DNA from 2 places in the Micromonospora chokoriensis genome. Region 2 is predicted to be linked to the other one. Evidence: riboswitches for the same ligand, from Rfam matches in the RefSeq annotation. Region 2 holds a riboswitch; the other holds the start of a gene.
The links. Region 2 has a riboswitch for cobalamin ahead of GA0070612_RS23945 (CbtB domain-containing protein). Riboswitches for the same ligand answer to the same signal wherever they lie in the genome.
Positions count from the first base shown of each region.

Region 1: another riboswitch for cobalamin. It lies ahead of GA0070612_RS16585 (prenyltransferase/squalene oxidase repeat-containing protein); the one in region 2 lies ahead of GA0070612_RS23945 (CbtB domain-containing protein).

Region 1 is NZ_LT607409.1:3,517,860-3,521,519, forward strand. It holds gene GA0070612_RS16580 (HoxN/HupN/NixA family nickel/cobalt transporter) at 1-353, shown strand, start outside; gene GA0070612_RS16585 (prenyltransferase/squalene oxidase repeat-containing protein) at 428-1,861, opposite strand; cobalamin riboswitch at 1,966-2,089, opposite strand; cobalamin riboswitch at 2,157-2,272, shown strand; gene GA0070612_RS16590 (prenyltransferase/squalene oxidase repeat-containing protein) at 2,367-3,660, shown strand, end outside.
Region 2 is NZ_LT607409.1:5,147,463-5,151,122, reverse strand. It holds gene GA0070612_RS23955 (histidine phosphatase family protein) at 1-334, opposite strand, end outside; gene GA0070612_RS23950 (CbtA family protein) at 331-1,104, opposite strand; gene GA0070612_RS23945 (CbtB domain-containing protein) at 1,095-1,298, opposite strand; cobalamin riboswitch at 1,334-1,478, opposite strand; gene GA0070612_RS23940 (amidohydrolase family protein) at 1,745-2,623, shown strand; gene GA0070612_RS23935 (ABC transporter permease) at 3,133-3,660, shown strand, end outside.

The DNA of each region.
Region 1 (3,660 bases), 1.6 Mb from region 2:
ACGATCATGAGCACGAGCACGGCAAGCGTCCCGGCCTGTTCCTGCTCGGCGTGTCCGGCGGGCTGACCCCGTCCCCGGCCGCCTTCCTCGTGCTGGCGACCGGGCTATTCATCGGTCGGGCCGGCTTCGCCCTGCTGCTGGTCCTGACCTTTGGCCTCGGCATGGCCGTCGTACTCTTCGGCGTCGGGGTCCTCGCGGTCGCCGGTAGCTCGCTGATCACCCGGGGCGCACAGTCCCGCGCCGTTCTCGGTCTGGCCACCCGGGTGGCACCCGTCCTCGCCGCCAGCGGCATCACGCTCTTCGGCGCGGGCCTCGTCTCGGTCGCCGCGATCCGCCTCGTCACGCTCACCTGAAGCGGCGGCGGGCGGATCAGCCGGCGGATGGTCAGCGGCGGCTCGGCCGCCGCTGACCATCCCACTAGCGGCTATCAGACGCCGTAGCGCAGGTAGATCGTGTCGCCGACGGTCACTGCCGTGCCGCGGGTCGCGGTGACCGGAGTGCCGCCGTCGCGGGCGACCTTCCAGGTCGAAGAGCCGCTGTTGGCCAGGCCGTTGATCGCGGTCACGGTGCCGGTGCCACTGGTGGGAAGAAGAGAGGTGACGCAGCCGCTCGGGGTGGCCGCGCCGACGGCGGCGTCCAGGACGGCGCCGAGGGTGGTGGTTGCGGCGGTCGGCGTCAGCGTCACCGCGCACGGCGTGATGCTGCCGCTGCCGTTGTCGATGATCACGGCGAGTCGGGTGGCGGCGCCCGCCGTGAACCCGCTCGCCGCGACCCAGGTGGGCGCGCCGGCGGTGACCGGGGTCGGGGGAGCGGCGGTGTAGCCCGCGCCGGTCAGGGCACGCACCGCGTCGATGGAGGCGTACGCCGACGGGGTGGTGTTGGTGGGCAGATACTTGAATCCGCCGCCGGTCAACTGCTGCGCGCGAAGAAAGTCGATTGGGGTCTTGCCGGCGGTGGTGGTGAAGTCGGTGCCCTGGTTCGGGATGCCGCAGGCGTTGAGCCCGGAGACGGCCCAGGCGTTGGAGTCGGTGTTGACGCCGAACATCGAGCTGAACGCGCCCGAGGCGTTGACGAGCTTGCTCTTGAGGAAGTTCTTGGCCTGCACGACGTCGGTGTCGGTGTTGGGGACTCCGGCGGCGCAGAGCGCGGCCATCGCGGCGCCGGTCATGTCGATGTCGCTGGCCGCGGCGAGTTGGGTGGGATTGCCCTCGGCCTGGGTGAACGTCCAGCCGCCGTCGGTGTGCTGGTTGTTGCGGATCCGGGTGATCGAGAGGTCGAGCAGGGCCTGCGGCACGCGGGCGGCGCCGGCCTGGGTCTTCGCACCGGCCAGGGCGAGGGTGCCGAAGACGGTGCCGTTGAAGTTGGCCGGCGGGCCGTAGTAGCCGGCCGAGCCGGTCTGCCAGTAGGCGATGGTGTCGGCGATCAGGTTACGGGTGGGGGAGACCCGGGCGGGGTCGATACCGGCGGCGTAGGCGTTGAGGACCCCACGCTCGTAGTCGGTGACCACCGGCGTGCTGCTCGGCCAGGACGCGGCCGAGAGTTGGTTGCGGTAGACGGTGCGGGCGTTCTTGGTCGTGTCGCCGGAGGGGTAGACGTCCACCGCCGCGACGCCGGCGGGTGCGAACGCGCTGAACGCCCACTCGTTCGACAACCCGCCGCTGGCGTAGCTCCCGTCGGCGGCCTGCAGGGTCCGCAGGTAGGCGACGCCGTTGGTCTTGGCGGTGGCGATCTGCGCGGCGGTCGAGGTCGCGGCGGCCGGTGCGGCGCCGCCTGCGACCGCCACGACCGTGGCGATCAGCGCGGCGGCGGGAACAGCCGCGAGGCGTCTGCGGCGACGACCGGAGGAAAGACGCGAGGACATCAGGGCTCCTTGGGGGTACGGGGCACGGCTGCCTCGACCCGGAGCCCGGCACGGGCCGGCGGGAGCGGGGCGGGCCGGCCGCAGGACGCGTGGGACGGATACCGCAGGTGCTGCGTCACCACGTGGGTAGTCGGGCTCGGGACGGGGCGAACCGTCCTCACCGTTGCGCGTCAGCCCCGGATTCCCACCGGGTTCCCCCACACGATGACGCGGTCACGGTATGGGAGGGAACCCCTACCGCGCGCTGTTAGGTACATGACACGGTCTTGCGTTGACGCGGTGGTCGCGGTTGTGGTCCGATGGCCGCGATCCAGCAGTCAGGGGAAGCCGGTCAAAGTCCGGCGCTGGCCCGCAGCCGTAGGTCCCGTTACCGGGACGAGTCGGATTACCTGGCTGGATAGTGCACCGCAGCGCCGTCGAGGTACACGGCGCGGAGCCAGGTTTCCGGGGTTTGTCCTCGGGGTCCGCGTCCGCGCCTGCGCCGCTAGCCCCCGAGAGAGTCGCCATGTCCCCACTGGTTAGTCGAACGTCGCGGGTTCCCGCGGCGTGGTTGGCGGCCGTCGCCGCAGCGGTGCTCGGCGCGGTGGCGCTGGTGGTGCCGACCCGCGCCGCGCTCGCCGACCCGCTGGAGTCCTGCACCCCGACTCAGGGCGCGATCGTCGCTGTCGACTTCGGCGCGTGGGGTGGGCCGCTGCTGCGGGGCTGCGACGCCACCCCGACCACCGGCCTGGACCTGCTGCACGAGGCGGGTTTCACCACCACCGGCACCGCCCACGACGGCCCCGGCTTCATCTGCCGCATCGGGTCGCCCGACTTCGCGTCCGGTGCCGAACACCCGACGCCGGCCGACGAGGCGTGCCAGTTGACCCCGCCCGCGTCGGCCTACTGGTCCTACTGGATCGCCCCCGCCGGGCAGGACCACTGGACCTACAGCCCGCTCGGCGCCATGGCCCAGCGGCCCGGCCCGGGTGAGGTCGAAGCGTGGGTCTTCGGCGGCACCGACATCGGCGGCACGACCGGGGCCCCGACGTTCACCCCCGCGTCGGTACGCGCGAGCGGTCCGCCACCATCGGCGACACCGACCCCCACCCCGACCGCGACGGACGGGCCGACCGAGCCGGCGCGGCCGACCGAGGCCCAGGTCAAGGCCGTCGCCACCTACCTGGTCGGGCAGCTCACCGACGGCGACCATGTCGACAACGGCGGGGCCGACCACTACCGGAGCATCGCCGTCGCCACCGCCCTGGCCGCAACGGGCGGGCAGGACCAGGCACTGACGAAGATGGTCGACTACCTGCGGGCACACGTCGACGCCGCGATCTTCCCGAACGGCGACACCGCCGCGCCGCACACCGCCAACGTCGCCAACCTCGCCCTGCTGGCCACGATCACCGGCGGCGACCCGCGCGCGTTCGGCGGCCGGAACCTGGTCGCCACGCTCACCGACCGGGTGTGCGCCGTAACCGATGTCGACGCCGGCTGCGCCGCCGCCGGTGACTTCGCCGGATCGACCGGACCGATGACCCACGCGACAGCGCTGCTCGCGCTCAAGCGGGCCGGCGTCACCCCGCCCGCCCCGACTGTTGCTCGTCTGACCGAGCAGCAGTGCGCGAGCGGCGCCTTCGGTGGCCTGTGGCTCGCCCCGGCCGAGTTCTGCGACCCGGACATCGCCGCCACGACCCTGGCCGTCCTCGCGCTGCACGCCCTCGGCGGTCAGGACGAGGCGCTGGGCTCGGCCAAGGCGTTCCTGGCCGGGGCGCAGGAGACCGACGGCGGTTACCAGCCCTACACCGGGGCGG
Region 2 (3,660 bases):
ACTCCGGTTCGGACATCCACTCGTGCAGCGCCTGCGGCTGCTCGACGGCGATCTCCTCGAAAGACCGCCCGGTCCAGTCGCCGTGGTCACAGTCCGCCAACGCCACCTCGACGGTGGGCAGCAGACCGAGTGCGCCGGCGGTAGCGGTGGCCGCCACGCCGGGACTGGACACGCAGGCATCGGGGACGCCCAGGTGTCCCCGTCGGGCCTGGGCCAGGGCGAGGGCGGCACGCAGGCCGCCCTCGTCCAGGCCGTCGTCCGGTCCGCCGAAGCGGGCCCGACGTAGGGCGGTGGTGTGCGCGTGGGCGACCAGCCGGAGGCTGGTCGCGGTCATGTGCCCGCAGGCGCGGCGGCGACCCGGCGACGTCGGTCGTGGTGCATCAGGGCCGCGAACAGCAGGCCGATCCCGGTCCACAGCACCACCTGGGTGCCGAGGGAGGCCAGCCGGAAGTCCCACAACAGCGTCGCGGGGAAGTCGGCGGGGACCTCCTGGAACGACGGAAGCACCACGTAGGCGACCACGGTGACCAGCAGGAATCCGCCGACGGCCGCAGCGACGCGCTGCCACAGCGGTGCCTGCGCGCCGACCGATCGGTAGCCCAGCGAGCCCGCCCACACCGCCACCAGACCGAGCACCACCATCAGCAGGTAGGTGACGGTGCGTTGGTTGATGGTGGCCGGATCGCCGACCGCCGGCGGGTTCGCCGGGTACTTGAGGAACGGCACGACCACCGCGCCGAGCAGCGCCGCGCCGGCCAGCAGCAGGCCCGACCGTCCGTCGTCGTAGGCCCGCCGTCGGCGCGCCAGCAGGACGTACGCCGTGGCCAGCAGGCCGCCCATCGCGGCACCGAACAGGCCGGTGGCCAGGAACAGGCCGCCGCGCTGACCGTTACGGCTGACCAGGGCATCCTCGTGGTCGTGCGCACCGAAGGCCGGCTCGGCGTGCGCCGACGCCGCCTCCTCGATGGCGATGGCCGCGTCGACGTGCGGCTCACCGGCGACATAGGCGAACGTCCCGGCGAGCAGACCGGCGATCAGGCCGGCGAGCAGGCCGCGGACGAGGACGGTGACGAACGGGGGAGTGGTGGTGGCCGTCAGTGGCACGGAACACCCAGCAGGTGCCGGCCGTCGTGCATCAGCTCGTGCAGGTACATGCCACTGCGCGACACCGCGCCCTGGTCGAAGGCGACGAGGTAGGCCAGCAACGCGAGCGCGGTGACGGTGGCCAACACCGTCCACAGCAGACGCGTGGTGCCAGCGGGATTCACCAACGGCTGGCTGGACGTGGAACTGGACATGTGATCACGAACCTCCCCGGGGATGACGCGTCCCCATCGCAAGGCTGCGGACGACCGAGCGTCCTGGCTCGCGGTCCCTCTGAAGGTGGGGGAACCGCTCACAGTGGCGCGACCGCGCCGGAATCACACCGGCTTCCCTCGCGTCGCCGCAGATAGTGGGTCGACGGTATCGGTGCCACCTCAGGCGGTCAACCCGGTCCCCGGGCAGCGCCCCCGGCTCGCCGACGTACGGGTACCGGCACATCGTCACTTCGGCCAGGCGACGGTATTCGCCCGGTCGGAGTGTCGCGGAGTTCCGGCTGGTACGCGCGTTCCGCGGCCGGCGGCCGGTCTGTTACCGCTAACATGGTCACCCTGCCAGATCGGTCGACGGCACCGGGCCGAGCCGGAGGTCCGACCAGTGGTGGAGCGGGGTGGGTGGACGTGAGCGCGCCGGGACGGGTCCGATGACGACCGGTGCGGGCGTGCGGGAGTCGGGGATCGTCGACGCGCACCATCACCTCTGGGTTCGCGCCCGGCACCCGCAGCCCTGGATCGACCCGCACACCATGGCCGCGATCGACGACGACTTCACCCCGGTCGATCTCGGCCCGGCCACCCGGGTCGCCGGAGTCACCCGGACCGTCGTCGTGCAGTCCGTCGCCGCCCGGTCGGAGACGCCGGAGCTGTTGGGGATCGCGGCGGACGACCCGCTCATCGCCGGGGTCGTCGGGTGGGTCGACCTCACCGCCGACGATGTCGTCGGGCGCCTGGAGCGACTCCGGGCGGCGCGGGGCGGCGAGCGGCTCGTCGGGATCCGCCATCTGGTCCAGTCCGAGCCGGATCCGGCCTATCTCGACCGTCCCGACGTGCGCAGGGGTGTCGCTGCGGTCGGTGCTGCCGGCCTCGCCTTCGACCTGCTCGTACGCCATCACCAGTTGCCGGCGGCCACCCGGCTCGTCCGTGACCTGCCCCAGGTCCGGTTCGTCCTGGACCACCTCGGTAAGCCGCCACTCGGGAGCGGTGGCCTCGGCGACTGGCCCCGTGACCTGCGGACGCTCGCCGCCGAACCCAACACGACGGCGAAGCTCTCCGGCCTGGTGACCGAGGTGAGCGGCAGCTCATGGACGGTGGCGGACCTGCGGCCGGCCGTCGAGCACGCACTGGAGGTGTTCGGGCCGGGCCGGCTGATGTTCGGCTCGGACTGGCCGGTGTGTCTGCTGGCCACCTCGTACACCCGCTGGGTCAGGGTCCTCGGCGACCTGCTGGAGCCGCTGACCGACGGCGAGCGCGCGGCGATCTGGCGACAGACGGCCAGTCGGGAGTACCGGCTCGCGGCGTCCTGACCCGCTTGGGGGCCGTCGGTTGACCAGCCGGGAGTTCGGCGGAGAAAGAGATGCCCTCGACCGCCACCGGGCATAGCATGTTATCGATAACATGCTCGCGATGGTCCGCCGGATCGAGCCGGAGGGCCACCCTAGGGTGCGGGGTGCGCATGGTCGTCGGGGCCGGACCTGGCAGTCCAGTGTGGACATTCGCGCCCAGAGCACCCTCGCCGACCCTCGACGGGCGTCGCCGCGCCGCTCGGCCGCACTTGTGCCGATTTGATCAGACGTATGCGCGGGGCGGTCCGGGTAACGATGTCAAAACATGGTTGTAAGACCTTGGCAATCCACGGGGGTGCATGGCATGGTAACGGCTGATCAAGGGAAACATCTGACCTATCGTGACGGTGCGGCAGGTCGACACCCGGCTCTCCCCTGCGCGGGGAGGCTCGGTCGCTCATAGGTGCTCGGCGCGACGGCGGGTCCTTCCGTCGAGCGCCGGCCCCACGATGGGGAGGTCAGGTCCGACGATGAGTACCGCCGAGGCATCCGCCGGCACGCAGCGCGGCGACATCGCCGACTGGCTCCGGGAACGGGTCTCCCACGCCGTCTCCGAGTTCACCGCCGCCACCGCGTTGGTCGTCCTGTTCGTCGCGCTGACCTTCGCGAGTCCCTACTTCCTGACGGCGGACAACCTCTTCAACATCGGGGCCCAGACGGCGGTGATCGCCATCATCGCCACCGCGCAGACGATGGTCATCATCACCAAGGGCATCGATCTCTCCGTCGGGTCGGTGGCCGCGCTCGCCGGCGTGCTGGGAGCGATGACCGTCCGCGACCTCGGCTTCTCTCTCCTGGCGGCGACGGCGGTCGCGATCGGCGTCGGCGCGCTGGCCGGCCTGTTGAACGGCCTGCTGGTGACGGCCGCCCGGATCCCACCGTTCATCGCGACGCTGGGAACGATGTCCGTGGGCCGTGGTCTGGTCTTCATCATCACCGGCGCGGTCGGCGTCTACGGCCTGCCCCGGTCGTTCCAACTGCTCGGCAACGGGGAGATC